DNA from 4 places in the Shewanella sp. SM69 genome. Region 1 is predicted to be linked to each of the others. Evidence: predicted binding sites of a transcription regulator. Region 1 holds the regulator's gene; each other region holds the start of a gene.
The links. The regulator sigma-54, encoded in region 1, starts transcription at its own class of promoters, with help from an activator protein. The targets are predictions, from matches to a motif close to GTTGGCACGNNNNTNGNNT.
Positions count from the first base shown of each region.

Region 2: glnA (glutamate--ammonia ligase) is a predicted target of sigma-54. The motif match lies at 5,565-5,583, and genes of this name have one in related genera.
Region 3: L5M37_RS14390 (TorF family putative porin) is a predicted target of sigma-54. The motif match lies at 2,357-2,375, and genes of this name have one in related genera.
Region 4: L5M37_RS03250 (BON domain-containing protein) is a predicted target of sigma-54. The motif match lies at 2,871-2,889, and genes of this name have one in related genera.

Region 1 covers NZ_JAKKRV010000008.1:47,622-55,199, forward strand. Annotated here, with positions in the region: gene L5M37_RS12400 (KpsF/GutQ family sugar-phosphate isomerase) at 1-539, shown strand, start outside; gene kdsC (3-deoxy-manno-octulosonate-8-phosphatase KdsC) at 539-1,090, shown strand; gene lptC (LPS export ABC transporter periplasmic protein LptC) at 1,087-1,647, shown strand; gene lptA (lipopolysaccharide transport periplasmic protein LptA) at 1,634-2,188, shown strand; gene lptB (LPS export ABC transporter ATP-binding protein) at 2,185-2,916, shown strand; gene L5M37_RS12425 (RNA polymerase factor sigma-54) at 3,024-4,502, shown strand; gene hpf (ribosome hibernation promoting factor) at 4,531-4,818, shown strand; gene ptsN (PTS IIA-like nitrogen regulatory protein PtsN) at 4,821-5,264, shown strand; gene rapZ (RNase adapter RapZ) at 5,261-6,115, shown strand; gene L5M37_RS12445 (HPr family phosphocarrier protein) at 6,102-6,377, shown strand; gene mgtE (magnesium transporter) at 6,622-7,578, shown strand, end outside.
Region 2 covers NZ_JAKKRV010000015.1:15,024-22,601, reverse strand. Annotated here, with positions in the region: gene L5M37_RS17935 (hypothetical protein) at 787-1,644, shown strand; gene L5M37_RS17930 (hypothetical protein) at 1,814-2,686, shown strand; gene L5M37_RS17925 (hypothetical protein) at 2,869-3,741, shown strand; gene glnA (glutamate--ammonia ligase) at 4,068-5,477, opposite strand; gene typA (translational GTPase TypA) at 6,490-7,578, shown strand, end outside.
Region 3 covers NZ_JAKKRV010000010.1:71,960-79,537, forward strand. Annotated here, with positions in the region: gene L5M37_RS14380 (putative bifunctional diguanylate cyclase/phosphodiesterase) at 1-423, shown strand, start outside; gene rimK (30S ribosomal protein S6--L-glutamate ligase) at 602-1,507, shown strand; gene L5M37_RS14390 (TorF family putative porin) at 1,567-2,259, opposite strand; gene L5M37_RS14395 (HU family DNA-binding protein) at 2,551-2,823, opposite strand; gene L5M37_RS14400 (response regulator) at 2,972-3,769, opposite strand; gene L5M37_RS14405 (hypothetical protein) at 3,852-4,232, opposite strand; gene L5M37_RS14410 (DUF4240 domain-containing protein) at 4,360-4,869, shown strand; gene L5M37_RS14415 (hypothetical protein) at 4,883-5,197, opposite strand; gene L5M37_RS14420 (hypothetical protein) at 5,333-5,641, opposite strand; gene L5M37_RS14425 (DUF3016 domain-containing protein) at 5,921-6,445, shown strand; gene L5M37_RS14430 (GGDEF domain-containing protein) at 6,489-7,578, opposite strand, start outside.
Region 4 covers NZ_JAKKRV010000001.1:713,289-720,866, reverse strand. Annotated here, with positions in the region: gene L5M37_RS03270 (polysaccharide deacetylase family protein) at 1-172, shown strand, start outside; gene L5M37_RS03265 (carbohydrate-binding protein) at 159-506, shown strand; gene L5M37_RS03260 (hypothetical protein) at 720-1,496, shown strand; gene L5M37_RS03255 (DUF3224 domain-containing protein) at 1,626-2,030, shown strand; gene L5M37_RS03250 (BON domain-containing protein) at 2,281-2,835, opposite strand; gene L5M37_RS03245 (glutamyl-tRNA reductase) at 3,112-3,567, opposite strand; gene L5M37_RS03240 (sigma-54 interaction domain-containing protein) at 3,814-5,184, shown strand; gene L5M37_RS03235 (L-dopachrome tautomerase-related protein) at 5,294-6,370, shown strand; gene L5M37_RS03230 (hypothetical protein) at 6,611-7,267, shown strand; gene L5M37_RS03225 (diacylglycerol kinase family protein) at 7,260-7,578, opposite strand, start outside.

The DNA of each region.
Region 1 (7,578 bases):
AAGAGGCTTGCCCACTTGGACTTGCCCCAACGTCGAGCACTACCGCGACCTTAGTGATGGGCGATGCCATCGCCATTGCGCTACTACAAGCGAAAGGCTTTACCCGTGATGATTTTGCAATGTCCCATCCTGGCGGTGCTTTAGGACGCAAGTTATTGTTAAAAGTCTGCGATGTCATGCACAGCGGTGATGACTTACCGCTCGTTAACCACGATATTTGCATCACAGAAGCTCTGTACGAAATCTCCAAGAAAGGCTTAGGCATGACGGCGATTATCGATGATCAGCGCAAGCTGGTTGGTATCTTCACCGACGGTGATTTACGCCGCGTTATTGATGCCGAAGTGAATTTACGCACGACGCCCATTGCCGATGTGATGACCCGTAACTGCGTCACGATCACGGATAATGTATTGGCCGCCCAAGCACTGCAAGTGATGGACTCAAAAAATATCAACGGATTAATTGTTATCGATAAAGATCGCCATCCTATCGGCGCTCTTAACATGCTAGACATGGTTAAAGCAGGAGTCATTTAATGCCACAGCAAGGATTTTACGGCCCAATCAGTGATGATGTGTGGCAACGCGCGCAAAAGATTAAACTGTTAATCTGTGACGTCGATGGGGTGTTTTCCGACGGCCGTATTTACTTGAGTAATAGCGGCGAAGAGCTCAAAGCTTTCCATACCCGCGACGGCTATGGCGTGCGATCACTACTCACCAGCGGTTTCAACCTCGCCGTGATCACAGGACGTCAATCCAAAATCGTTGAAAACCGTATGACAGCCCTTGGTGTTACCCATATTTACCAAGGCGTAGACAATAAGTTCGAGCCCTATGAAGCATTGCTCGCACTTTATGGTGTCACCCCAGAAGAAGTGGCTTATATCGGTGATGATATTGTCGATCTCCCCGTGATGAATGTCGTCGGTTTAGCGGTCAGTGTTGCTGACGGCCACCCCTATGTACGCCAACACGCCCATTTTGTGACTACGCTCAATGGTGGCCACGGTGCACTGCGTGAACTCACAGATCTGTTACTCCTAAGTCAAAATAAATTCACTTCGGCCCATGGAATGAGTATATGAGTCGTGTGACACTCGCGATTATCGCTTTTTTTGGAACCGCACTAGCGCTTTACTGGCAGGTCCAGAACAAACACAGCGGTGATTCCGATAACAGAGTAAAAGATCAAAATACCCCAGATTTCATCGTTGAAGATCTGCGCAGTGTTGAGTTCAATGAGCAAGGACTAGTGAATAGCCGTGTGACGGCGAAACACATGGAACATTATGATTCAACGAATCAAACTTTCTTTACTCAACCTGTTTATCTTGTTTATCCAGACCAAGGTAAAGCACAATGGCAGCTCAGGGCTGATCAGGGCAAGCTAAACAAGGAAACTGGCAAGGTTGTATTAGAAAATAATGTTATTATCGATGCCATTAGCCCAGAAGAACCGATTCAGACCTTGTCCACCAGTTATCTGGAACTCGATCTCAACACTATGATAATGACCTCTGACCGTACCATTTACGTCACAGGGAAAGATTTTAATATTCAAGGCCAAGGCCTTTATGCCGACCTCAACGCGCAAGAAGTGCAATTGACCAGTCAGGTAGTAGGAACATATGAAGCAAAATAACGTATTACTTGCCAGCCTAATGCTAATTATGAGCATGAGTGCTTTCGCGAAAGTGGGCGACTTAAAGCAAGAAGTCAAAATTAAAGCTGTGAGCCAAACTGCGGATATCAAAAACAACCAGATCATCTTCTTTGGTCCAGTTGAAGTTACCCAAGGCTCAATAAAAATCCAAGCAAATGAACTGCGTGCATTTTCCGCTGAAGGTGAAAATAGCAAAACTTTGGTCGCCACAGGCAACCCTGCTACGTATAGCCAAATATTAGACGATGGTCGCCCAGCATCGGCAAGCGCGAAAGAAATTCGTTACGATATGGCAAGCCGCACCTTAACACTGAAAGGTATGGCGTCATTAGATCAAGCAGGTAGCCAAGTTACAGGCAATTTAATCCGCTATAACATGATTCAACAGAAATTGATGGCCGAGAGTACTGGCAGTGGTGACGATCGCGTGATCACTATTATTCAGCCTGAAAACTATCAAGATGATGCTAAATCAGACGCTCCGGCGGATAAACCTGTAAAAAAGCAGGACTCTAAATGACCCAAATCACCTTAAGAGCACAAAATCTGGCAAAAAGTTACAAGAGTCGCCAAGTGGTTAAAGACGTCAGTCTGACGGTAAAAACCGGTCAAGTCGTTGGCCTACTCGGTCCAAACGGTGCCGGTAAAACCACGACCTTTTACATGGTTGTCGGGCTAGTGAAGAGCGATAAGGGGCATATCTTTATCGACGATGATGATTTAACCGCAGATCCTATGCATCTGCGTGCCCGCAAAGGCATAGGTTACTTACCGCAGGAAGCCAGTATCTTTCGTAAGCTAACTGTTCATGACAACATCATGGCCGTACTGCAAACTCGTAAAGAACTTAAAAACGAAGAACGAGAAGAAGAACTAGAACATCTGCTCGAAGAGTTTCATATCACCCACATCCGTGACAGCCAAGGCATGTCATTGTCGGGTGGCGAACGTCGTCGCGTCGAAATTGCGCGGGCTTTAGCCGCTAATCCTAAGTTCATTTTGCTCGATGAACCGTTTGCCGGCGTCGATCCTATTTCGGTTATCGACATCAAGAAGATTATCGAACAACTCAAAAGTCGCGGCCTTGGCGTACTGATCACAGACCATAATGTCCGCGAGACATTAGATGTATGTGAACATGCTTATATTGTGAGTCACGGAAACCTGATTGCCGAAGGAACTCCAGCAGAGATCTTAGACAATCAGCAAGTTAGGGCTGTGTACTTAGGTGAACAATTCAGGCTATAGTTAATCGAGCGAAGCCAATGGAGGCAATTTATACCGCCATTGGGCTTCACTCAAGATAATAATAAGCGACCTCATCTAACAATAATAACGTAGGGATCAGCGGTAACATGAAAGCGTCACTCCAGCTCAAACTGGGTCAACAGTTAACCATGACGCCACAACTACAACAGGCTATACGTCTGTTGCAACTGTCGTCACTGGAACTGCAGCAAGAGATCCAGCAAGCATTAGATTCTAATCCCCTTCTCGAGCTGGAAGAGGAGCAATTCGACGCCACTAAAAACCCTGTAAACCAAACGCTATCCGATACGGATTTCAGTGAATCTAGCACTCTGCCACCAGAAAAAGACAGCTCCACCATAGACACGGCAGAGTCGCTAACCAAAGAATCCATGCCCGATGAGCTCCCCATGGACACCACATGGGATGAAGTGTTTACCGCCTCCCCAAACTCAGGCCCCGGCGGCAGTCGTGAAGACGATATGCCCTTCCAAGGCGAGACCAGTGAAGGTTTGTACGAACACTTAGAATGGCAAAAAAACCTCACGCCGTTTTCTGAAACCGATTTAGCCATTGCCACCGCCATTATTGATGCCATCGACGATCAGGGCTATCTCACCCAAAGCACTGAAGAAATTCTCGAAGCCATGGGCAATCCTGAAGTTGAGCTTGACGAAGTCGAAGCCGTACTCAAGCGTATTCAGCATTTTGATCCCATAGGCGTTGCCGCCCGCGATTTAAGTGAATGCCTGTTGATCCAACTGTCGCATTTCGCCGCTGATACTCCCAACCTAGAAAACGCCCGTATGCTGATCAAAGATCATTTAGATCTGATCGCCGCCCGAGACTTTAGGTTATTGATGCGTAAGACTAAATTAAAAGAGGATGAATTAAGGGATGGTATAGCACTTATCCAAACTCTCAATCCTCGCCCAGGTTTGTTGATCACACCCAATAATGACGAATACGTTATCCCAGATGTGTCTGTGTCGAAGAAAAATGGCCGCTGGGTCGTTGAGCTTAATCCTGACTGCATGCCCAAAATCAATGTAAATCAACATTATGCTTCTATGGCACGCAGCACAAAAAACCAAGCCGATAGCCAATTTATTCGCGGCCATCTGCAAGAGGCTAAATGGTTTATTAAGAGTCTAGAAAGCCGTAACGACACTTTGCTTAAAGTTGCTAATTGCATAGTGCAATATCAGCAAGGTTTCTTTGAGTATGGTGAAGAAGCCATGAAGCCTATGGTGCTTAACGATATTGCTGAAGCGGTAGAAATGCATGAGTCCACCATCTCACGGGTCACAACTCAAAAATACATGCATACCCCTAAGGGACTTTTTGAACTAAAATACTTCTTCTCTAGCCACGTCGGTACTGACGATGGTGGTGAGTGCTCATCCACAGCAATCAGAGCCTTTATAAAAAAACTGGTGGCAGCGGAAAACCAGAAAAAACCATTAAGCGATAGTAAGATGGCACAACTTCTGGCAGAACAAGGGATCAACGTAGCCCGCAGAACCATTGCGAAGTACCGAGAGGCTATGCTTATTCCACCTTCTAATCAGCGTAAAAGTTTATAACCTACAGTGGATATCGGAGGACGTTTCTATGCAAATAAACCTAAGTGGACACCATGTCGAAATTACCGAATCGTTACGTGCATATGTAGAAGAAAAGTTTTCAAAACTTGAACGCCATTTCGAACAGATCAATAATGTGCACGTTGTGCTCAATGTTGAGAAAATGCAACAGATTGCTGAAGCGAGAATAAACCTCATAGGTGGTGAAGTTTTTGCAACTTCAGAGCATGCTGACATGTATGCCGCTATAGACGCCCTGATTGACAAGCTTGACCGTCAGGTTATTAAACACAAAGAGAAGTTAACAAAACACTAATAATGGAACTTTGTACCATACTGCGGCCGGAGTGCACTACCTGCGCCACTCCGGGCAGCAAGAAAAAGGTACTGGAACTCATCAGCGACTTAGTCGCTGCCCAGTACCCGACCCTCTCATCTCAAGAGATATTCGAAAGCCTAGTGGCGCGCGAAAAGATGGGGAGCACAGGTATAGGTAACGGCATCGCCATTCCACATGGTCGACTAGCCGATATAGATCAGCCCATTGCCATACTAATTAAGTGTGAAGAGCCGATAGCATTTGATGCTATCGATAAGCAACCTGTTGATATTTTATTTGCACTACTGGTGCCTGCAGACCAATGTCAGCAGCACTTAAGTACCTTGTCTTGCATGGCCGAAAAGCTGAGCGACAAGCAAATATTAAAGCAATTACGCAAGACGCATGATGAAACGGAACTCTATCAGGTAATCACTGGATGAAACTGGTCATAGTGTCGGGCCGCTCAGGCTCAGGCAAATCTGTCGCCCTTAGGGTACTCGAAGATCTCGGCTATTATTGTGTCGATAACCTTCCCTTGCCATTGATTGGCAGTTTGCTTGAGCAACTCAAAGGCAGTAACGATCTCGTCGCCATCAGTGTCGACGTGCGTAACATGCCTGAGCAGGATAAGGTCTTAGTGAAACAACTCGCTAGCCTACCTCCAGATACTGAGTTAACGAGCTTCTTCCTTAACTCCAGCGATAAAATTCTGCTCAAGCGTTACAGCGAAACCCGTCGTTTGCATCCTTTGTCGAAGAGCCGAGTCTCTTTGCAAGAAGCAATAAAGCTGGAGGGAAAACTGCTCGAGCCTATGTCAAAACTGGTCGATCACTACATAGATACGTCGAATTTGAATATCTATGATTTAAGCGACCAAGTCAGACAAATTCTCCTTGGTAGTGTCGATAAAGAACTCGTGATCAACTTCGAGTCCTTTGGCTTTAAGCACGGAATGCCCACCGAAGCCGACTTTATGTTCGATGTACGCTTCCTGCCCAATCCCCACTGGGAGTTGGCGCTGCGGCCATTGACTGGCTTAGATGAACCCGTAGCTGAGTTCTTAAATCGTCAACCACTGGTTAATAAGTTCATCTGGCAAATCGAAAATTTACTGGAGACTTGGCTGCCGCACCTCGAGCGTAACAATCGCAGTTATTTAACTGTGGCCATTGGCTGCACAGGTGGACAGCACAGATCGGTTTACGTCGCAGAGCAATTGGCAAAACGCTTTAGTAACGGTAAACATAAAGTTTATGCCCGTCATCGAGAGCTCAATAATGCCAAAACTTGAACGTCAGATAACCATCTGTAATAAGCTCGGTTTACATGCCCGTGCCGCCACTAAGTTGGTGGTACTGGCTTCCGAGTTTGATGCGACCATCACCTTAATCCAAGGCGATAAACAAGCATCGGCCGCCAGTGTACTTGGCTTACTGATGCTTGAAACTGGCATGGGTAAAACCATCAAGCTGATCGCCGAAGGCCCAGATGCAGAGCCGGCTCTCGATGCCATTTGTGCCTTAATCGACGCTAAGTTTGACGAAGCCTGTTAGTTTCACTTCACACTAAGCACTTCATCGTTAGTTTCACTTCATGTCTAGTTTAAAAAACTTGCCATTCAGACATGGCAAAACATTTGTCGCTCGACGATACAAGCCACAGGCGATTACACTAGCGGTCATTGCGCGGGCCTTACCTTAGCCGCCTTAATCTATGTCATCGACTGACGCTTAGTCACCACTAAATCCTAGCCCAACACTAAGATCTCAAACCAATTTGCCGCACAATGGAGGACAAATGCCCGTAGATAATGCAGAAAACGATCACACCGGACATAGTCTTGACCAGTTAAACCAAGCGCTTAGCAGCGGCATGTTCGTACACGTGCGCAATATGCTGCAAAAAATGGCCGCCTCAGATATCGCGCTGATCTTAGAATCATCACCGCCAAGTGCCAGACAAGTATTGTGGCAGCTCATCGATCAGGAACAAATAGGCGACATACTCGATGAGTTGAGTGAAGAACTCAAAGACCCACTGATCCGCAGCATGAGCCCTGAGCGAGTCGCGAAAGCGACAGCAAGCATGGACACCGACGATCTCGCCTATATTCTGCGTAGTCTACCCGACGCCGTTTACAAACAAGTGTTGCAGTCGATGACGGAGCAAAATCGCCTGAGGGTAGAACAAGCCCTATCTTATCCAGATGAGACCGCCGGCAGCTTGATGAATACGGATACAGTCACCTTAAGACCCGATGTGAATATCGATGTGGTGCTGCGCTATCTTCGGCAAAGGGGCAACCTACCCGACACCACAGATACCTTATATGTGGTCGACAAACAGGACAAAGTCCTTGGCGGTGTTAGGCTGGCAGATCTGCTGACTTGCGCGCCAAGCACCACAATTCGCAATATCATGGATCCCAATATTCAAAGTATTCCTGTGAGCATGTCCGACAGCGAAGTCGCGCAGAAATTCGAACGCAATGACTGGGTATCGGCACCTGTCGTCGACAGTGATGGTAAGCTGCTCGGGCGTATCACAATCGATGACGTAGTCGATGTTATCCGCGAAGATGCTGAACATTCCATGATGGGTATGGCGGGGATGGACGGAGATGAAGATACTTTTGGTCCTGTGCTAAAAAGTACCCTACGTCGCTCGCTCTGGCTCACTATAAACTTATTCGCCGCCCTGCTCGCCTCGTCGGTCAGCAATATGTTTGAAGGCACTATTGAGCAATTTGCCACT
Region 2 (7,578 bases), on a different contig from region 1:
AAGTCAACCAACGCATAACCACTCCATTGTTTATATGTGAAAAACTGCATTGCTTCGGTATGATCTACTCACTTGATCAACTGAGAGCGTTAGTGATGTGGAACCAGATCTGGTTTCATTTGACGCCAACCTGTTCTGTTTCAACAGCTTGGCATTCTAACTATATGATTATATCTGTCAATTATTCATCAACAGAAACGAGATACAACCAACCTCAATAACCTAGTTGTTAACGGCGACTCTTGTTTTGGATTGGTATTATACCAATCACATTAAATATCTCATCAGTTCAGAGCCTCACAAGCATCTCAATCCAAGGCGCATTGACGCAGAAATGGTATTCCCTTTTAAGTCAATGCAACACCGGAGTGGGATGCTTGTGTGGCTCCCGAAGGGCGGCTGATGTTCACTACATGGCAACGCGCTTTATACTGCGTTTAAGGCTTTCGACAGAGCACCACTATGCCTTCAAGCCTTCGCCTTGTCTAAAGCGCGTTGAACTCCCGCTGAATGAACAGATATTTAATACGATTGGTATTAATCATGGAGGTTTGTATGCCGTGCCCTCGCAGAACTCAGATGAGTTTTGAACATACTCTTTAAAATCAGTCTCCACTTCCCTCACTGGCCATCTAGCTACTTTTATTACTTTCCTTAAAACTGTTTCAGTAAATATTCGCTTGAGGGTAGGCCGAGAGCATATTATGTTGCTGATTTAAAATGGATGACTGGATTTACGCTTGGCGATGGCCACGCTACAAGTAGAGTCTACCGAGAGGTAACAGGATGAACAATAAAGCAGCGGCGTCGACAGAGCAAGACACACAACCGTTGAACGACAGCCGGTATGAAGACCTGCCGCGCAGTGAGTTCCTGCAATTACCCCAAGAGGAGCAAGACCGGCTCAATAAGCTACGTCAGCAGCGGGTACGCGAGGCACCGACCCTCTATGAGTGGGATATTAAGGTAGCGACTGTGTATGGCATTGGGTGGATCATGGTCCTTATTCCGTGCGGGATTACGGCTCTAGTTGGGTTGGTGACATACTGGTATGGATTTGAGCAATGGTATTATTTTCTCATCATAGTGATGATTTTTGGGCCATTTATCCGCTACCTCTGGTTGGCCGACAAACAGTACCATTATCGGCTCACCACTGAGGGTTTAGTTACTACCTATCATGACGCGATTCCGGATGCAGCCTACGCGGTAGTGCGGGGGCTGGCTTGGTTTGGAGTGGTGGTTTGTATTGTCGGGGTGGCCTTTTTAGGTCCCGCAGCGCTGATTGGTGCAGGCGGAATGGCTCTGGGGGCATTTTTCTTTACTGGTTTTAAAAATGTAGAAACCACCTCAATAAGTGCTATCAAGCGTGGACATCCCCATATGATAAAAGTGACCCACAAGAGGCCATATATATCGTGTGATACAGACAGGTTTTATTTCGGATATTATTCAAATCTCGACTGTTATTGCCATCCCGAAGATATGCATAAAGTGTTGTCGCTACTGATGAAGCAATTACCGGGGTCGAAACTCTTTTTATTGAAAAATGAACGAATAGTTGGCCTCTCTAAAGTTGGCACCCGTGACGGCGAACCAGTCCAATTGTCAGATTTTGCCCCTGAGAATACCCAGCCCAGTTAACGTTTTTTCTCGCGCCTGTTATTGGCGCTAATTACGACCATTATCTGGATGCAGGCTAACAGACCTTTAGCGGCGAGGTCGTCAAGGGTGAGAAGACATTAAGTACGAGCTGTGTGGGTAGGTTAACGATGACCATGCAGTACTGTGGGCACAGCAAAGGAATAGCTATATGAATAAGAGAGCAGCGCCGCAGCAGTTGGCGTCGACAGAGCAAGAGACACAACCGTTGGACGACAGTCGGTATGAAGACCTGCCGCGCAGTGAGTACCTGCAATTACCCCAAGAGGAGCAAGACCGGCTCTATCAGTTGCGTCAGCAGCGGGTACGCGAGGCACCGACCCTCTATGAGTGGGATATTAAGGTAGCGACTGTGTATGGCATTGGGTGGATCATGGTCCTTATTCCGTGCGGGATTACGGCTCTAGTTGGGTTGGTGACATACTGGTATGGATTTGAGCAATGGTATTATTTTCTCATCATAGTGATGATTTTTGGGCCATTTATGCGCTACCTCTGGTTGGCCGACAAACAGTACCATTATCGGCTCACCACCGAGGGTTTAGTTACCACCTATCATGACGTTATTCCGGATGCCGCCTACGCGGTAGTGCGGGGGCTGGCTTGGTTTGGGGTGGTGGTTTGTATTGTCGGGGTGGCCTTTTTAGGCCCGGCCGTCTTAGTCGGCGCGGGTGGTTTTGCCGTGATGGCATTTTTCTTCACAGGTTTTAAAAATATAGAGACAACTTATGAGAGTCCTATAAAAAATGGGCATCGTCATTTGATTAAGGTAACGCGGAATCGTCCATTTATTGCCTGCCAATCGGATGTGCGAACAATGGGCTTACGCGCAAGTATTCGTCTTCATTGCCCATTGGATAAGATACACATTATCTTGTCATTGCTGATGACGCAGTTACCTGATTCTGAAATCCGTGTATTTAAAAATGAGCGCGTGTTAGATGGCGTACCATTTGCGTCATTTGAGTCAGGCGAACCTGCCCAACTGTCAGATTTCGCCCCTAAGAATCCCCAGCCCAGTTAACGTTTTTTCTCGCGCCTGTTATTGGCGTGAGATTCGGTGTCATCAGTGGCAGCTTTGCCACCAAGATGCTAACAGGCCTTATAGCGGCAAGATCGTCAAGAGTGAGAAGACATTAAGTACGAGCTGTGTGGATAGGTTAACGATGACCGTGCAGTCCGTGGGCACAGCAAAGGAATAGCTATATGAATAAGAGAGCAGCGCCGCAGCAGTTGGCGTCGACAGAGCAAGAGACAAAACTGTTGGACGACAGTCGGTATGAAGACCTGCCGCGCACTGAGTACCTGCAATTACCCCAAGAGGAGCAAAGCCGGCTCAATAAGCTACGTCAGCAGCGGGTGCGTGAGGCGCCCACGCTTTATGAGTGGGATATTCGGGTGGCGACTGTCTATGGTCTATTTTGGTTAACCTTCCTGATCCCGTGTGGTTGCTTAGCACTTATAGGGTGCTATTTGCTATCTGGCGATACTAGCTTGGGTATAGGGTTAATCATCATGGCTTTAATTATGTGCTTATCTGCTCGTTACCTCTGGTTTGCAGACAAACAGTACCATTATCGGCTCACCACCGAGGGTTTAGTTACTACCTATCATGACGCTATTCCGGATGCCGCCTACGCGGTAGTGCGGGGGCTGGCTTGGTTTGGGGTAGTTGTTTGCATCGTCGGAGTGGCCTTTTTAGGCCCAGCAGCGCTGATTGGTGCAGGCGGAATGGCTCTGGGGGCATTTTTCTTTACTGGTTTTAAAAATGTAGAGACAACTTATGAGAGCCCTATAAAAAATGGGCATCGTCATTTGATTAAGGTAACGCGGAATCGTCCATTTATAGCCTGCCAATCGGATGTACGAACAATGGGCTTACGCGCAAGCATTCGTCTTCATTCCCCATTGGATAAGATGCACACTATCTTGTCATTACTGATGACGCAGTTACCTGATTCTGAAATCCGTGTATTTAAAAATGAGCGCGTGTTAGATGGTGTACCATTTGCGTCATTTGAGTCAGGCGAACCTGCCCAACTGGTAGATTTTGCCCCTGACAATAACCAGCTTAGTTGAATAAAGCGTGGACACTTAACAATAATGGCGCGGTAGTTAACTTCCGACTATATAGGTGGTTTTTCTGCTGCATCCATGTTTAGTTTAGATCGGTTTTTAACCATCTATCTCTATTGTTGCTGTTGCCGCGGTGTCTGGCGTGCCTTCTCTGAATGATAAAAGAGTGGTTGGCGATGATGCCTATTTAGAGAACAACGCGATGATTGAATCAGAATAAAAGTTGTATATACCTTCAAAATACAAAAAGCCCCGATAGCGTTGCTATCGAGGCTTTTATATTTTCTGTATCAATTACATAAAGCGAGCCAGTTGTATAGCGATAGCCATTACAGGCTGTAGTACATTTCAAACTCAAGTGGGTGAGTTGTACGTGCTACGCGCTCAGCTTCTGCTGTTTTCAGTACGATATAAGATTGGATGAAATCTTCACTGAACACGCCGCCTTTAGTCAGGAACTCATGGTCAGCTTGCAGATTTTCAAGGGCGTTTTCTAATGACGTTGCCACTTGTGGGATTTCAGCCGCTTCTTCTGGAGGCAGATCGTACAGATCTTTGTCCATCGCTTCACCTGGGTGGATCTTGTTTTGGATACCGTCAAGACCCGCCATCAGCAGCGCTGCGAAACCTAAGTATGGGTTTGCATGTGGATCTGGGAAACGTGCTTCGATACGACGGCCTTTAGGGCTTGGTACCACTGGAATACGGATTGATGCAGAGCGGTTACGGGCAGAGTAGGCCAACATAACAGGTGCTTCAAAGTGTGGCACTAAACGCTTGTAAGAGTTAGTGCTTGGGTTAGTGAAAGCATTCAGCGCGCGAGCGTGCTTGATGATACCACCTATGTAGTACAGAGCCGTTTCACTTAAACCTGCGTATTTGTCGCCAGCGAACAAGTTAACACCGTCTTTCGCCAGAGATTGGTGAACGTGCATGCCGCTACCGTTGTCACCAACGATGGGTTTAGGCATGAAAGTCGCCGTCTTACCGTAAGCGTGTGCCATGTTGTGCACTACGTACTTCAGAATTTGGATTTCATCCGCTTTCTTAGTCAAGGTGTTGAAGCGAGTTGCGATTTCGTTTTGACCTGCTGTCGCCACTTCGTGGTGATGCGCTTCAACCACTTGGCCCATTTCTTCGAGCACTAAACACATAGCGCTACGTAGGTCTTGTGATGAGTCAACCGGTGCAACTGGGAAGTAACCGCCTTTAACAAATGGACGGTGACCTGTGTTGCCGCCTTCGTAGCTAGTGCCTGAGTTCCAAGCCGCTTCTTTAGCGTCGATCTTAACGAAACAACCTGACATGTCAGTACCGAAACGGACATCGTCAAATAGGAAGAATTCTGGTTCTGGTCCAATCAATACAGTATCAGCGATACCAGTAGAGATCAGGTAAGCTTCTGCTTTTTTAGCAATTGAGCGTGGGTCACGGTCGTAACCTGTCATAGTACCGGGTTCAAGAATGTCACAACGGATCAGCGCTGTAGTTTCTTCGGTGAAAGGATCCAGTACAAATGTCGTTGGATCTGGCATCAGTACCATGTCTGATTCGTTAATGCCTTTCCAACCTGCGATAGAAGAACCGTCAAACATTTTGCCGTCTTCGAAGAAATCAGCATCTACCTGATGAGAAGGAATAGATACGTGCTGCTCTTTACCTTTAGTGTCGGTAAAACGTAAATCAACGAACTTAACTTCTAATTCTTCAAGTTGCTTTAAAACTGATTCAACTGACATTCTCAAGCCTCCGGTAGGGTAAAGGGATGCCCCTTCTATAATCTTTTAACTCAAGTGATTTATCTTGAGCCAAACTTACGAGCTATAAAGCGATATCCATGCCAATAATTTAACTTACTGATTAACATGGTTTAAAATCTTTGTTGCACTTAATTGGATTCGCGTGCGCACCATAATGGTGCTTTTGTCTGTGGCATTTTGGTGCATTACTCCATTTTGGTGCGCACTGAATTGATTCATGCAAACCTTAAGCTGGGACGCACAGCGATAACATGCACCGCTTAATATGGCAATGAGATGGCAATGACACTTTGGCTTTCACTATCTCAGTAAGTACTGCCTCTGTGAAGCTCGCACATACTTTTAGCACAGAACGGGACTATTTATCACCGCATAACCTCCGCATAATTGTCATAAAACCATGCTAGTCTGTCCAACTATGCCATGCATTATCAATCCAATAGTGGTTTATTATCATATTATTAGGAAAGAGTTCGTTCTCATGTGCGAAATGTCTTTGCTGTTCACAGGCCAAGTGAAATCAGTGATGCGTAAGAAAGGTATCCCGTGACAATGAAGTGAGTCTTAATGTCATCGGGTGTAAACGCCAACATGAACGTTAGATTAAGTGTGCCGCAGAATTTATTGCAGTGTGTTCACGTGGTAATTTCTCTGTACCTAAGTCGATTTTGCTGATGCTTAAATCGACATTAGCAGGGCTAACATTGAATACGAAAAATAGCAAATTCAGCTGCTTAACTCAGATTTTTCCTATGAATATGGCAATTAAACAGAGCGTTAACTCTGGCTACAGAGGATTTCACTCAGTGGATGATTGACGGAAATTACCCAAGGATTGGCGGATTGTTTTATAAGTGTTCAAAAATAATCCTGTGCGCCAAGGCCGCTCTGGAGTAGAATGGCACGCTTTTTATTGTGGTAGATCGAGCTCGATCACCATAACGAATTACTGAAATATCCCTATTTTTGTTTGATGGTAAGAGGTTTATCCGTGCTAGAGAATTTACGTAACATCGCCATTATTGCACACGTTGACCATGGCAAAACGACCCTGGTAGACAAGTTGCTGTCACAGTCAGGCACCCTTGCAACCCGAGGAGAAGCCACTGAGCGGGTGATGGACTCCAACGATCTTGAAAAGGAACGTGGGATCACGATTCTGGCAAAGAATACTGCCATCAAGTGGAACGACTACCGTATTAACATCGTTGATACCCCAGGCCACGCCGATTTCGGTGGTGAGGTTGAGCGTGTTCTGTCTATGGTTGACTCAGTATTATTGCTAGTTGATGCCGTTGACGGTCCAATGCCACAAACTCGCTTCGTAACGAAGAAAGCGTTTGCTCAAGGCCTAAAGCCAATCGTTGTTATTAACAAAATTGACCGTCCAGGTGCACGCCCAGATTGGGTTATTGACCAAGTATTCGACCTGTTCGATAACTTAGGTGCAACTGACGAGCAGCTAGATTTCCCAATCGTTTACGCTTCTGCGTTAAACGGTTTTGCAACTTTAGATCCGGATGTAGCGAGCGATGATATGACGCCGCTGTTCCAAACTATCGTTGAAAAAGTATCTTTCCCAGATGCTGACGCCGAAGGCGCGTTCCAGATGCAAATTTCGCAAATCGACTACAACTCATACGTGGGTGTTATCGGTATCGGCCGCATCAAGCGTGGTAGCGTGAAAACGAACCAACAAGTGACTATTATTGGCGCTGATGGCAAAACTCGTAACGGTAAAATGGGCCAAGTATTAGGTTACATGGGTCTAGACCGTACTGAAGTTGAAATTGCTAACGCTGGCGACATCGTTGCTATCACTGGTTTAGGCGAGCTGAAAATTTCTGACACTATCTGTGCCGTTGGTGCAGTAGAAGCTATGCCACCTTTGACTGTTGATGAACCTACTCTGACCATGACTTTCCAAGTTAATACTTCACCTTTTGCAGGTAAAGAAGGTAAGTATGTGACTTCACGTAACATTCTGGAGCGTCTGCAAACAGAATTAGTCCACAACGTAGCACTGCGTGTTGAAGAAACAGAAAGTCCAGATCGCTTCCGTGTATCTGGCCGTGGTGAA
Region 3 (7,578 bases), on a different contig from region 1:
GGACTTCCTGCTGTAGCATTAGAGCTTGAAATTACTGAAAATTGCCTTATTGAAGATCCCCATGAACATGCCAAAATGCTCGATAGAATCGCCGAGTTAGGGGTGCGTTTTGCCCTCGATGATTTTGGGACGGGTTTTTCGTCCTTAGAACATATCAAATTGTTTCCCATTAGCGTGCTGAAAATCGATAAAAGCTTTGTCGCTTCCTATGATAAGGATGAGAAAGACACTCGTTTACTCGCTGCATTACTTAACTTCGCCCATGGGTTTAATGTCATATCAGTAGCTGAGGGCGTTGAAACAATTGAGCAGGCTGAGTTTTGTACTTCTCGCCATTGTACTGTATTACAAGGTTATTTATTTTCTCGTCCCTTAGATGCAACGGAGTTTGAGGCTAAGTATATTTTGCCGCTGTTAATTTAAACGAGTTCCGAATGTGATAGGTCTTGAAGTATTTCATTAGCATAATGATTTCGTCTGGTGAGGAATATTTTCTTGCTTTACACTGAGCAATAGACAAATATCAGCCCCTTTTTCTGTCGCTGTGCTTTTGGTGCCGCAGAACGGTTTATTCACTCATGCTTAAGTTGGTCACTCAGCAATGAAAATAGGTATTTTATCCCAATTCCCCCAGTTGTATTCAACACAACGCTTAGTCGCGGCTTGCCAAAGTCGTGGACATGAAGCGGTCGTGATCAATACGCTGAATTGCTACATGAATATTAATTCTATTAAACCTAGCATTCATTATGAAGGTACTGAATTAGTTGGGTTTGATGCCATCATTCCGCGTATTCATGCTAGCGTGACTTTTTATGGTTGTGCCGTTGTACGTCAGTTTGAAATGATGGGTGTATATGCCGCGAATGATTCAATCTCCATTGCGCGTTCGCGGGACAAATTGCGGGCACTGCAACTACTTTCCCGCAAAGGGATTGGCATGCCAGTGACGGGTTTTGCCAATAAGCCAAATGATATCCCAGATCTCATCAATATGGTGGGCGGCGCTCCGTTAGTCATTAAATTACTCGAAGGCACTCAAGGGATTGGTGTCGTACTCGCTGAAACTAAAACGGCTGCTGAGAGCGTGATTGAAGCATTCTTGGGGCTCAAAGCGAATATCTTAGTACAGGAATACATTAAAGAATCCAATGGTAGTGATATTCGTTGTTTTGTTGTCGGTGACAAGGTTGTTGCTTCGATGAAGCGTCAAGGTCCCGAGGGCGATTTCCGCTCTAATCTGCATTTAGGTGGTTGTGGTGAGGTGGTAAAAATCACCTCTGTTGAGCGTAAAATGGCTATTGCCGCTGTGAAGGCGATGGGATTGGTTGTCGCGGGAGTAGATATTTTACGTTCTAACCGTGGTCCACTGATCCTTGAGGTTAATTCGGCGCCTGGCATTGAAGGGATTGAGCAAACAACAGGGATTTCAGTGACTGAGCCCATTGTTGAGTATATCGAGAAAATGGTTGCGGCCCGTAAAACGAACAGGTCAATTATTGCCTAGTAGGTGATTGTGATAAAACGACGCCACTTTTTAAGGTGGCGTTTTGTTATGCTTAGAGCCTATAGATCAAAACTGTAGGAATATCCGAGTACTAGTTTGGCATCATCATCGGTGAGATCGGTATCTGAGACCATAAATGACACTGTGCCTATGCTGGTATCTGCACTGAGAGTCACGTTATAGTCGGCATAATTATCTTCGCCAAACCAGGATTGGACGACATCACCGTTTGAGTAACCATAGTGCACTGATAAACTCAGCTTTTCAGTGAGAGGAACGGATACCGTCGCGGCAAGATAACTGAGATCTTTATTATCTAAAGGATCGGCGGCCAGATCGTCACCGGCATTGATGACTTGGGAGTAAGCAAGTTCGAGCCATTTCCACGTGACAGCAGCATGGAGCTCACCAAAATCAATACTGCCTGGTGCGTCTGGATAGGCGTAGTAGAGATAGCCAAAGTCGTAGCTGATGTCTTCGGTAATACTGCCGCCATAACCTGCATATAGATCAAGCTCGTAGCTAGTATCATCACCAAAATCCACATTCGATGCCCAAGTTCCCGCATAAAATCCAGAATCGTGGCTGTAGTCAAGGCCACCTTGGATTGCGACCGCATCTTTAGTTTGGGTCGCACCGCGCCATAGATAATTAGAGGTACCGCCAATGTTGCCTGATACGGCTGCAAAGGCGTTGCCTGCCAGTAACATTCCCGTCGATAAGGCCAAAACGCTGTACAGTGATTTCTTCATGCTCATCCCCTCGATTGACTTATTTATCGATTCACCATTGGCACACTCAAAGTCAGCTGTGTCCATTAGTGCATCTTGGTTTTTTCTAAGGAAGGATTTGCTAATCACATGCCACTATTACAATGTCATGTAAAACAAGGTGTTATAACTCGCAATGTTAATGAAATGTTTTTATTTGCCAGTTTGTGGGGCAGAGGCGCACTTTTGTTGTGCAAAAAATATTCAGTGCTTCACTGGGATTGGGCAAAAAAAAACGCCTCACAATGGAGGCGTTGTATTGAATTTTATAACTTAGTTTACGCTGTCACGTAGGGTTTTACCCGCTTTAAACTTAGGCACTGTCGCTTCAGCAATTTGAATTTCTTTACCCGTTTGTGGGTTACGGCCAGTGCGAGCGGCACGAGTCGCTGTTTCAAAAGAACCGAAACCTACGATGGAGATTTTGTCACCATTTTTCATTGATTCGGTAATAGCTGCTTCAAAAGACTTCAATGCGCGTGCTGCTTCTACTTTCGTTAGATCGGCATTTTCTGCAATTTTGGCGATTAGTTCAGTTTTGTTCATTTTTATTGTCTCTTCTTTCCGTAGATTTATTTGAAATAAGCGTGCCTAACATGCCATAAGGTTTAACACTTGGAAAGCCTTTTGCGTCTAGCGTGCAGCAGGATGTTCAGTAAAGCGCAGAATATTTACTCAGTTCGTGACTTAAGTTTTATTCTTCTAACAGTTGATAGAGTAATTTTTTAACAAGTTTGGGTTCAAAGGGTTTGTCACATAAGGCATTTACACCCGCTTGGGACACATTGCTGAGGTGGGTATCGTTGGCTTCGGAAGACACCATCAAGATGGGAATGTGTGATTGTTGGCTTTCATTGCGGATAAATTGTGTCAAAGCTAGCCCATCTACACTCGGCATATTGTAATCAGTGATCACTAAGTCGAACATATTGTGTTTCATTAACGCTATGGCTTGCGCGCCATCCTCGGCCTCGGTAATTAGCTTCATCCCTAAGTTACCAATCGTACGTTTAATGACGTTTCTTGCCATACGGCTATCATCGACCACTAATACACGTACATCTTGTACATCGAAATTACTCAGGTCGAGTTCATCGTGGCTGAGTAAATCAATCGTGGCATTCAATGCTGTACCTAAATGGTCGGCACTGAAGGGTTTAGGTAGAATCGCTACTACACCCGATTGGCGGAATATTTCAAGTTGCTCACGGCGGCACTCACTCGAGACCAGCATAAATTGGATATCTTTGCAGTCAGCGTTGGCCCTTAAGTAGCCCAAGAGATCGATGGCAGTGCCATCATCGAAATGCATGGCGCTCGCAATAAGGTCAGGTTTATGGCGAGCAATAATATCTTTAGCCGCTTCTATGTTTTCTGCGGTTTGAATGCTGAGAATGCCTTCTTGTTGTAAGCGCTGAATAATAATTCGACGCTGTGTCTCTGAAGGTTCTACTAAAAGAATGGAAAGTTCGCTGGGCGATAAATGGCTCATAGTCTACTTCAAGTTAAGAGTCGTAAGTATTTTACTGGGTCGCTAAGCTACGCTATTGATAACAGCTTAGCAACAAAGTCCATTACTGAGTTTGGCGGGTCAAATAGTGTCTCGTGACCTTAGAAAATGCGATCCAATACTGCACGAGTAAAATAACAATAATGCTCACTGTGAGTGGCAACATAGGAATGTTGTGGCCAGAAACAACCACTTTTACATCCTCAGGGGTAATGCGATAGGCAATAATTGCTGTAATCCCCAGTGCCGAGAATCCTAAGGTTTGCATGCCAATATAAATTTTCAACACTAAGCTAGACCACGGCGCGCGTATGAGTATGCCAACGAGCACGGGGAGGACACCTAGGGTGAATACATCAAGGGATTGAGTCATCACAGTACGCCAAAGTGCAGCAATGCTGAAGAGGCAATATAACGTGATCAGTAGTATAAGACGTTTAGGCATAAATGTATGTGTAGACAGGTAGCGTAGAAGATGAGCAAGTGTAGGAAATGCCCTAATCCGAGTCCAGTATAACCGTAATATCGTGTAGAATATGCCTTTTTGCTAGAGGCTCTAATAGGTGACGTTTATGACAGAAGTTGAGTTTTGGGGGTTAGTCACGCGAACGGAAGCTGCGCAATCACAGGAGTCTTTGACTCAAGCACTGAAGCAGAAACTTGCCGAATTGAGTAATGAAGAGTTAAAAGCTTTCGATAAAATCTTTGGTCAGCAGATGCGCCGTAGTTATTTGTGGTCTGTTTGGGGGGCGGCTTACATTATTACGGGCTGTGATTCTGAATATGCTTTTGCCGAGTTTAGGTGTTTTTTGATTTCACTTGGTAAAGAAATTTTCGAAGGTGTGGTTAATCAGCCTGACACCCTAGCACGTTTAGTCGCTTGGCCAGAGCGAGATGCCTATGCTTACCCTTTTGTAGATGAATACGACCTTATCGCAGGGCAATTATACGAAGATAGAACTGGTGAGGAACTGCCCTTTATGCCATCGGGCAAGGCGACGCCCGTGGGGAAAAAATTTAGCACTAAGCCCAAGGATTTAAAGCGGCAATACCCTGAGCTGAGTGCCCGTTTTCCATTTTAGTCTTGGCAATACCTTATGAGCGTAAGCAAGCGTTGGTAGTGACATCGAAGGTCATGCCGTATTTAGGGCAGATGTCGCTCATAAACTCATGTTCTTGCGCGGTTAATTGTTGACTAAAATCTTGCTTAAGCTGCTCTGTCATTTGATGTTCAGCCGCATTTTGCATCTGAGCCAATTTGCTCAAATGAGTGTTAACTGCCTGTTGCTGGCTGATGGTCAATGGCGCAGCTTGGCTTGAAATACTTACGCTAGTTCCGATTGTCAGCAGTGCCAATAAAGCGAGTTTTCGTGAATATGGGTTGAATAGATAAGCCGTTTTTAGGTTCATAGGTAAGCTCCAAGTTAAAAATTACGTTTAACACGTTAGTTCTAAATCGTGCATCCTTAGACGGTAAAGAAAACGAGTTGTACTGTGAGGAGCGGAGTTTATTGTATAAATATTGAACCTATGCTGAATGGTTAGTTAGTGCTCATTCTTCATTTCTTCGCATTGAAATCCTTGCTTACGAGTATCGAACTGGCACATAGATCCACATTCCCAAGGCACATTGTCGTAGAAGGCAGATTGTTCGCGTGCAAAATCGCGGCAAGTATTATAGCTGTCAAAGTTATCGGTTTTTTTATACTTTCCTGAATCATAGCCATGGTTGTAGATAAAGGCTGACCAAGTTTTAGGGCCAGTATTTTTGTCACTCGGGGAGATAAACCAAATCGCACTTACGACGCAGGTAAACAGGATAAGAATGAACACAGGTACAACAGGGAATTTCATTTTTTATTAAGTGGGCAATGTAAACAATAGCGGAAGGATAACGCTTTTTTTGTCGTTATGCGCGTGAAATGTTCACAAATTGATAACTATGCACTTACTTGGTGCAATTCCGATACAAAAAGATACGTATTGGTTGTGGTGGTTAAATAATATTTACTTAATTATACAAAAGCTTACGGCACATTTGCTGTACTTATATCAGTTTTGCGTTAAGCTCTAGTTCAGGTTAGATTTTGTACTGTAGTTCTCAAGAAAGTTATTTAGGCCTTGGAGGCAAACATGAAAATTCAGTCCCTTTTACTCGCAGGTGTATTAAGTTGCAGTGCGGCTTGGGCGGCCGATGAAGCGCCTGTGGATCCCGTCACCGAAGATGGTGTGGTTAAAATTGTTTGGCAAAGTCCTAAAGATTATCGCGATATAAAATCATCAGGGGAGCTCCAATCCCGTTATGAGAAGCGCTTATTTGAGACCTTAACTGAAAACATCAATAAAGAAGCCGCGAAGATTTTAAAGCCAAATCAAAAGCTTGAAATGACCATTACCGATGTTGATCTTGCGGGTGATATGCGTCCAACATTTGGTGCGACCGCCAATGATTTACGCATTATCAAAGACATTTATCCGCCGCGTATGACTTTTTCTTATCAAGTCATGGAAAACGATAAAGTGATTATCGCGGGCGATGAAAAACTGTCGAATATGGGGTTCATGGATGGGATCCAATCTTTAAATGATAAACCTTTTATGTATGAAACCAAAATGTTAACCGAGTGGTTAAAGAAGACGATTGCCCCACAACTTTAATGACTCATATCGGTTGCTAATGCTGAGGATTTAAGTTGTTTAGCTATGCCGTTAGTGCCTGAGTGCCGATAATTAGATGATTTTCTAACAGGTAAAATCCGTTATTTGCGGATTTTGCCTGTTTTTTTGCCCTAGCGCTTAAGGTAGATAGACTATGTTCATGGGCGTTAAAGGTGAGTGCTGGTGGTAAAATGCCTACACACAGACTGATCAATTGATGGTAACAGGCTTCACCTTTTCTATCGTCGGCGAGCATTTCTTGGGCCTGCCAGTGCTCGGCGCTATAAAACAAATGCTTATGGGTTTCAAAATCCGCTAGAATTCGCTGGCAACGGCTGATCATATGCTCACAGGTGCTGATAATTACAAAGTCATCGCCGCCGACATGGCCAACAAAGCAATTGTCGCTTTTATACTTCAGTAACAGATTCGCCACTTCACAAATCACTTCATCGCCACGGCAAAATCCATAAATATCGTTATAGGGCTTAAAGTTACACAGATCAAAATAGGCTAGATAAAAATGTTTCTTTTGGATCTTAAGGCGTTTTAATTCCTCTTGAATGGGCACATTACCCGGCAAGTCTGTAAGAGGATTCGCATGGCGCGCCATCTTAATTCTGTGCTCTGTGATCCTTTGTAGCAAATCCTTGGTATGGCCTATGCCGAGTAGTTTACCACGGCGAAGGATAATGAACTGTTGCGCTACCGTATTAGCACTCTCTGAGGTCAGTAATTGACTTACGGTGGATAACGGTTCGTTGGCCTCAATCTGGATGACTTGCGGGTCCATTACTTCACTCACAGCATGATTTTCATGTAAGGCGCGACCATAGGGTGTGCTGAAGAGTTCAAGTAAGGTCGCGCGGCTGATAATACCGAGTGGCAACTGGTTATCGACCACTACAACCGCCTGTAATGCAGGTTGCGAGATAAAGGTGTCACTTAAAAATTTGAGTTTAAGTGTGGGCACTACGGTTATGGCGCTCGTGCACAGGCTCTCGGCCGATTCGCTGTATCTAGGTTGAATTTGAGTATTGCTTGGCACTAAGGTCGCTTTCATCGCGCGGCAGGGGAGCACTTCTGGACGACCGAGTAAGTAGCCTTGGCAATAGACGATACCCAGTTGTTTG
Region 4 (7,578 bases), on a different contig from region 1:
AAACATGCTCGCCGAGAGTGACTATAAAATATTTGGCTGGGATCTAGACTGGGGACCAGAGGATTGGGGGGTTGCCTTTCCCGCTGAATCTATAGCCGATGGGGTTGAGCTGGTGGGCAAAAGTCAATCAAGTGATCAACACCTGCGCAGGAACGACGATGAATCCGCTTAACAGTCGTACGCAGAACTTAGATTGTAGTGATGGTTTACATAACGGGAAAGTGGTTATCTTGACCCACGACTTCCTGTTTGAGAATGCTCACCGCGGACAAGGTGCAACCATCAACTTGCCTAAAATTAAGCGTTTTGTTGAAGAAGCTCAACGTCAAGGGTATCGTTTTGATACGCTAGATAACTATGCCCCTGCTTGGCAGGATCAGCATAATTATCAACTACCTGAGTTTGTGTCCTATCAAGATAAAATCTATTCCCTAGTGCAAGCACATTTCTCCCAAAGCAATTGGCAACCAAGCCAAACCCCAGCCTTGTGGAAAAACGAAAAGTAGTGATGTATTGGGCTGAGTATTTACTCGGCCCATCATATTTGTCGAGTAAAAGGCATGTTGCTGAACTTAGCCTGACAAAATTCAAAATAGCGGCATTTTTTACACTTTACCCACTTCGCTTTAACTCAGTATCTGTAATACTGCTCCGACATTGATTTGAAGTTTATCGGTGTTAGAAAAGTAGCGCATAACGAGCGCGATTGGGGAGAGAAGATGAGTACGTTTGTAAAATTAACCATAGCGGCAACCTTAGTGGTATTAGCCTTACTTGCTGCGGGTATTTACCGTTTCAACATGACCAATGATGATATTTATATGGTGATGGAAGATGGACAGGTGATGCAATACGATGAAGCCATGGCGCATAAAAAAACTCAGGCTCAGGCGAATGAGATCGAAACTGTGACACCTTTTGAGGTAAAGCCTGTGGCGAATGCATCGGAAGTGATGCTCAAACTCTTTAGCTTAAATACCGCCAATCCTGTTGAAATAACGCTGCCTGAGGGCGGCAAGTCCGTTGCACTGACACATTTTATTAAGATCAAGCAAACAGAGTTTGCTATGGGCGACTACCAAGATGGTGAGGTAAAAGGTCGAGCATTACTCGATTACTTACGCATTACACCATTAAATTTCGATCCCGCTCTAGAGCCGGACACCCAAAGTGATGCATCGATTCAAGATGATCCTAAAATGCAAACTATGCCCTTTGTGGCGCCCTTTATTGTGACGACTCAAGGTTCAGGCGTATTTTGGTATCTTGGATTGTTTAATCTGGATTTTAAACACAATAGCTTGAAACACTTAGGCAGTGTCATGCTTGGCGATCGAATCGAGGTGGATAGTATTGAACCTGTTTATCCTTTCGAAGCCCCATTCAAAATTGCTGTGACTTATCGCGATAGAGCGTCTGACCAACCCATGTCTGAAAGCCCTGAAATAGTCAAAACCATAGAGATGATAGTGAGTGAGACCAGCATACATAAGTAGCGTGTAAATGCCATTATGGATCTGCGCAGGCTTATGCTAAGTTGTTTTTCGGTAAGTGGGTGATGTTTGCTTCAGTAGCAAGCGTTAGCAGGTAATCGGTCAGCATAAGATTTCGACAAGGAGAGTGTCATGCAAGTTAGCAAAATCACTGGGAAATTTGATGTTAAGCTCACTCCTGATAGCCCCTATGCTACTGGCATTGGTGGTGTGACGTTAGGACGTATGGGCTTAGATAAAACCTTTTATGGTGAGCTTGAGGGGCGCAGCAAAGGGGAAATGCTCAGTGCTATGACGTCAGTCAAGGGCTCAGCTGGCTATGTGGCCATTGAACAAGTGGTTGGTAATTTGTGCGGTAAGCAGGGCAGTTTTGTATTACAACATTTTGGCATTATGACCGATGGACAAAATCGTCTGATCTTAGAAGTGGTACCCCATTCTGGGGCGGGGGAGTTGCAGGGGTTAACTGGTACTATGACCATCAATATTGAGAATGGCCAACATTTTTATGCATTCCAGTTTGGCTTTGAAGCTTGAATAACACCTGTGTTTTAGCTCAGTTTTCTGTAACTCTTCTCCTTTATGATCATTCGAGTCATCTTAATTCACCCCTCTTAATTTAAGCGAGTAAGTCTTTTCGATTGAGTCTGAAAATGGGCATAAAAAAAACCAGCTGAGGCTGGTTTTTTTGATTCTTTTTTCATAAAGCACTATCGAACCTTAAGTCTAGATCGGCGTGCTGTTACTTAAAATACGTTTAATTTAAAAAATGCCGTTGTCGCGAGAGTTAAGACACTTTTTTAACAACTTTAATTTTATCAACGACCTTTTTCACATCGTCGGTATTTTCGGCAATTTTCAGTGCTAGTTGACGTTCGGCATCGCTGGCAACTTCACCTTTCAATGTGACTATGCCATTGGCAACATCCACATTAATTTGGGTGCCGGATACGTCAGTTGAAAACAGTAAACGCGTTTTGATGACTGTGGCAACTTTAGAGTCAGTTAAGGTGGCAACAACTTCACTGGTGCCTTCTTTTTCATTCATCACAGTGAGTTGGTTATCGACATCTTTCACCCCATCTAAGCTCTTGATGAGCTCTGTGGCGAGGGCTTTATCCACACTGCTTTCCACTTTACCTGTTAACGTCACTTTACCATCTTTGACATCTGTAATGATGTCGAAGGAATTGAGATTCGTGTTGAGCAGTAAAGTGGTTTCTGCTTTACCATCGATCCACGCATCCTTGGTTCCGCCTTTCCAATCTTGGGCGGCAGCCACATTTAAACTGATTGAACCGACAAGTAAAGCCACTAGTACTGATGCTGTTGTAGTTTTCATAATCATATCCTCCGTTGTTTTCTCGAAGCTAGATAATGCGCCAATCGTGCCAATGTTTTTAAGGTAATGATTTTTAATGTTTTAATTGTTTTACCTGGCGTTTTTATACCTTGGTGTTTTCCTTTTGGTCGGTCTTTTTTACCGACAAAATGTAATTTTTTCTGGCATGCTGAGCCATCATTCGAGCATAAAAAACCGCACTCATCAGTGCGGTATTATGTCTGTAGTAAAAGTGGAGGGGAGTCGGTTAAATATGGCTCACTTAGCGACAGGGAATTAATGGTGATTGAGCGATCCCGTACCGTCGTAACTCATTTGCAGCCAAGCGGCACCCTCTGCAAGTTGGTTTGCAAGTTGTGGCTGATGCGCTTGCCTTACTGCTTGTTTTATTTGGATTAGCACTTGCTGCTCTATGTCGACAAGGGCGGTCATAGCCTGCGAAATTTGGCACTGTTGCAACAATTCTGTTGCTTGAGTATAAGTGACGGGCACGGTGTGACTTAGGCCATTAATTGGCTCGTCAGCCAAACTTCTCAGCTGTTCAAACCGAGTTAACATTCGTTGGTGGATGTTAGCTTTGGCGGAAAAAACACGCTTAAGATTATAGTCTTCGACATACCTCCTCGCTTGGTTGTAAAATGTGAGTCCTTCCTGATTCAGCTTGATGATTTCATCGATCAACATGATATCGGCGCGGATATCAGTCTGATGTTGCACAACATTAGACTTCATTATGGGCCTCCTAATGCCAGTGTTCGACATAGATTGTTTAACTGCTTGGGTAAACTGATTTTGTTTCGTTCAGCTACCATGCATATTCTGTTCTCGTTTTTAATGATATTTTAACAGGCTGATTTTTAGACTGATATTCTCAGTTCATCGAGATATCATCTTAGAACATCGGCAACTATTACCGTTGCTGTTGTTAAAATTTCATGGCTGACATACAGTAGTTTTTCATACAGGGAGTAGATACGCATGGCTCGACTGACACTTTTTTATCACTTGCAGGATGTTGGCGCCGAGCAAGCAATCATCGAACTTGCTGGCGCTGCTGACTTTAATAAGCTACGCAGTGTCGATGACTTACCTTGGATAGAGCAGCTAGGGGCAAATCACGTCGATGTTGCCATTATTGAGTTATCCAGTCTTAGTCGTGAAGATTACCTTGTGCTGCTGGATAATGCGGCCATGTCAAATATTGAGTTTATTTTTCTCTCCGACGGTCAGCCAAACCCCAATCTTGATCAGTTAATGTCTCATTTTGCTGGTTACCACTTTCGCAAACCTTACGATATGCCGCTAATCAGCGAAATTTTTGCTGATTTTGCACAGTATTTAGCATCATCGCCTAATCGACTGCATCCTTTTGCTAGCGAGCTAGACCAATACGGTTTGCTTGTTGGTTCATCAGCTCCTATGCACAAGCTATATCGCACAATTCGTCGCGTTTCTGCGACAGGCAGTAATGTGCTGATTATTGGGGAAAGTGGGGTCGGGAAAGAACTGGTTGCTAATACCATACATCTTGCCAGCCCTAGGGTGAACGAGCCTTTTATTGCGATTAACTGTGGTGCATTAAGCCCAGAATTGGTCGACAGTGAGCTGTTTGGTCATGTCAAAGGCGCATTTACGGGGGCGAATCGGGATCACAAAGGCGTATTTGAACAGGCTGAAGGCGGGACCTTGTTTCTCGATGAAGTCACCGAAATGCCGATTGATCATCAAGTGAAGTTACTCAGAGTGTTGGAAAATAGCGAGTATCGTCCTGTGGGTGGCGACAAAGTGCAACGTGCAAACGTACGTATTGTGGCAGCGACTAACCGTGATCCCATAGTGGCGATAGAGGCTGGGTTATTTCGAGAAGATTTGTACTTTCGTTTGGCTCAGTTTCCCATTCGCGTTCCGCCCTTACGGGAACGTGGCGAGGATATTATTGGGCTTGCGCAGCATTTTCTTGCCTATCGTAACGTGGCCGAAAAGCAGAATAAGAGCTTAGCTGAAGACTGTATTCAGATGATTGCTAAGTACCCTTGGTCTGGTAATGTGCGCGAATTAAAACATGCAATTGAGCGAGCCTATATTCTGGCCGATCAGGATATTTTACCCAGCCATTTACAGCTACCTCAGACGAATGAAGTGGGTTTATGTGGTGGTGAACAAGTTGTTATCCCCCAAGGCATGCGCTTAGATGATTTAGAGAGAATCGCTATTTATCAAGCACTAGAAACCACTCAAGGTAATAAAACGGATACCGCCGAACAACTGGGGATCAGCGTTAAAACCCTCTACAACAAGCTCAGCAAGTACGAGCAGCAAGTCGAGACCGGTGAAACGACTGCTGAATAAACATTAATTATCAAATTAATATTGAAACAGAGCCAAACTTTATACTCTTTTTTTTGTAAATAATAACTCCTATTCTACAGCCCTTAAACAGAAAAAGCGGAGATAGAATATGAAACACTTATTTACTACAGCATTATGGCTTTCTTTGACTGCCAGTAGTTTTGTAAACGCTACCCCAGCGGTAGGAAGTCTTGAAACAGTCGCTGAATTGCCAATACGACCTGGCAATGTCAGCGTCACTGCACAAGGTCGGATTTTTGCCACGGTACATCCACTTGATACGCCGTCAGGTTTACAACTGATTGAAGTTAATCGTGAAACCAATGCTTACAAAGCTTGGCCTTCAATGGATTTGCAAAAAGCTTCGACTGCCAATATGACTCAATTTGATACCTTATTAGGGATTGCTCAGGACAAAGCTGGACACCTCTGGACCGCAGATATGGGGTTAGAATTAGGTCAGACGAGGATTTGGGGATTCAACATTAAGGATGGCAGTCTATATAAACAAATTGTCCTACCACAAGCACTCGCGCCCAAAGGCAGCTTTATGCAGGATCTGGTTGTCGATTCACAAAAAGGCTGGATTTATTTAGCCGATATCGCCAACCCAGGCCTCTTAGCAGTGCGTATCGACGATGGTCATACCGTACGTTTTTCAGGTCATAGTTCGCTGCAGGCCGAAGCGGATGCAGTAATGAACATAGATAACAAAACAACATTGTTTAATGGCAAGGTTGCTAGTGTCGCGGTCAATCCCATCAGTTTATCTGCCGATGGAAGCACACTCTATTATGGTGCAATGAATGGCACTCACTGGTATCAGTTATCGACTGCGGCTTTACAAACAGGCAATAATGATAAAATTATCGCGACTGTAAAATTAGTCGGAGCTAAGCCAGTGTCAGATGGCGCTGCAACGTCCAAACAAGGTAATCATTACTTCACCAATTTGAACCACAATGCCATATCTATGTTAGATAACAAAGGTACGCTATCAACAGCGGTCAGTTCTCCATTGCTGGATTTTCCCGATAGTGTGCAATTTGGTGAAACGGGCTGGTTATATATTTCAGTGAATCAATTGCATAAAGCAAAAGCCTTTAATGGCGAAGCTGAAACAGCCAAACCACCTTATCGCATCATGCGACTCTGGACCGGTGAGGATACCGCTGCGGGTCAATAACACCTTAGCTGCAACTGCAAAGTTGCAGCTTTTCGTTACACTATGAGCGATATCGCAACGGTTATTTCCATTGATGTCAGTCGTTGGTTTAACTCGAAAGGATCTAAAAATAAGTTAGGTGTTGATTGTGTAAACTATCAATGCCTCATATTGTTACTAGCACAGGTCAATTTGGGATGGTGAGATAATTTTTGGAACAAGGAACAAGGAACAAGGAACAAGGAACAAGGAACAAGTTCAGTGACACTTAATCAACCTCCTAAGAGTGCGCTTTATCTCAAGGCGTTGAGTACCCAGTACCGACCTATACTGTGGTTTTTTGCCATTGCCTTGTTAGTGCTTGGATTGCTTTGTGCGAGGGCGGCCTGGTTACAACCCGAGCCCGTGTTACGGCTTGTGCTTGGTTGGGTGGCATTTTTTCTGTTGTTCCCTGTACTGCCGCTAGCGTTAGTTCGGCAACAATCTTGGTTAGATACCGAGCGACAGCAATTGTGGCTCGGTAAAGGTGTCTTCAATGGGAAGTTGCCTGGATTGTGGCGTTGGCGCGCCTATGCCTTTTCAGATATTAATGCTGTGCAACTCTATCTGCTACAAACAACCCATTGGCACCAGCTCGACCGTAACCGCCAAGCGGAAGATACGGTAGATCACTATCTCGCTTATTTACAAGTGCAGCAGCCTAAAGGGAGTCAACTGAAATTGGCTAACAGCACTGACAAGCAGGAATTACAGCAAGTTTTGCAGCAATGCGCGCAAGCGATAGGCTGTAAGTTTCAGGATTTTAGCAATAGTCCTCAAAAATCCCACCCCAAAGTGAGTGAATTTAATTTTATGCGAGTGCTTATTGCGCTTGTTGTTTTTATCTTAATAAACATCGCGATAGTGTCATTTATATGATTTTTGGGTCGATAGCATTTTCAGTCGATTCTTGATAAGGCACAAATACCTTGAGAGATGCGGGTTGGACTTCAATGGTGAGATCCGCGGGTTCAAAGATTTCGCCATCAATCACATATTTACACTTGGGCTGACTGCTAATGTTCACTTTTTTCGCATGGGCGTGGTGGACCTTGGTCGCGCTAGATGGCGTACCAGGTCGCTTTGAATGCGTGTCTTTATTGCCTTCCTTTACCCATCCAGCAATGGCTAATTCGGCTAGGCTAAGGAGCTTGTCTGTCGGCTCACTGCCGGCATCTAGCCAGGTAATA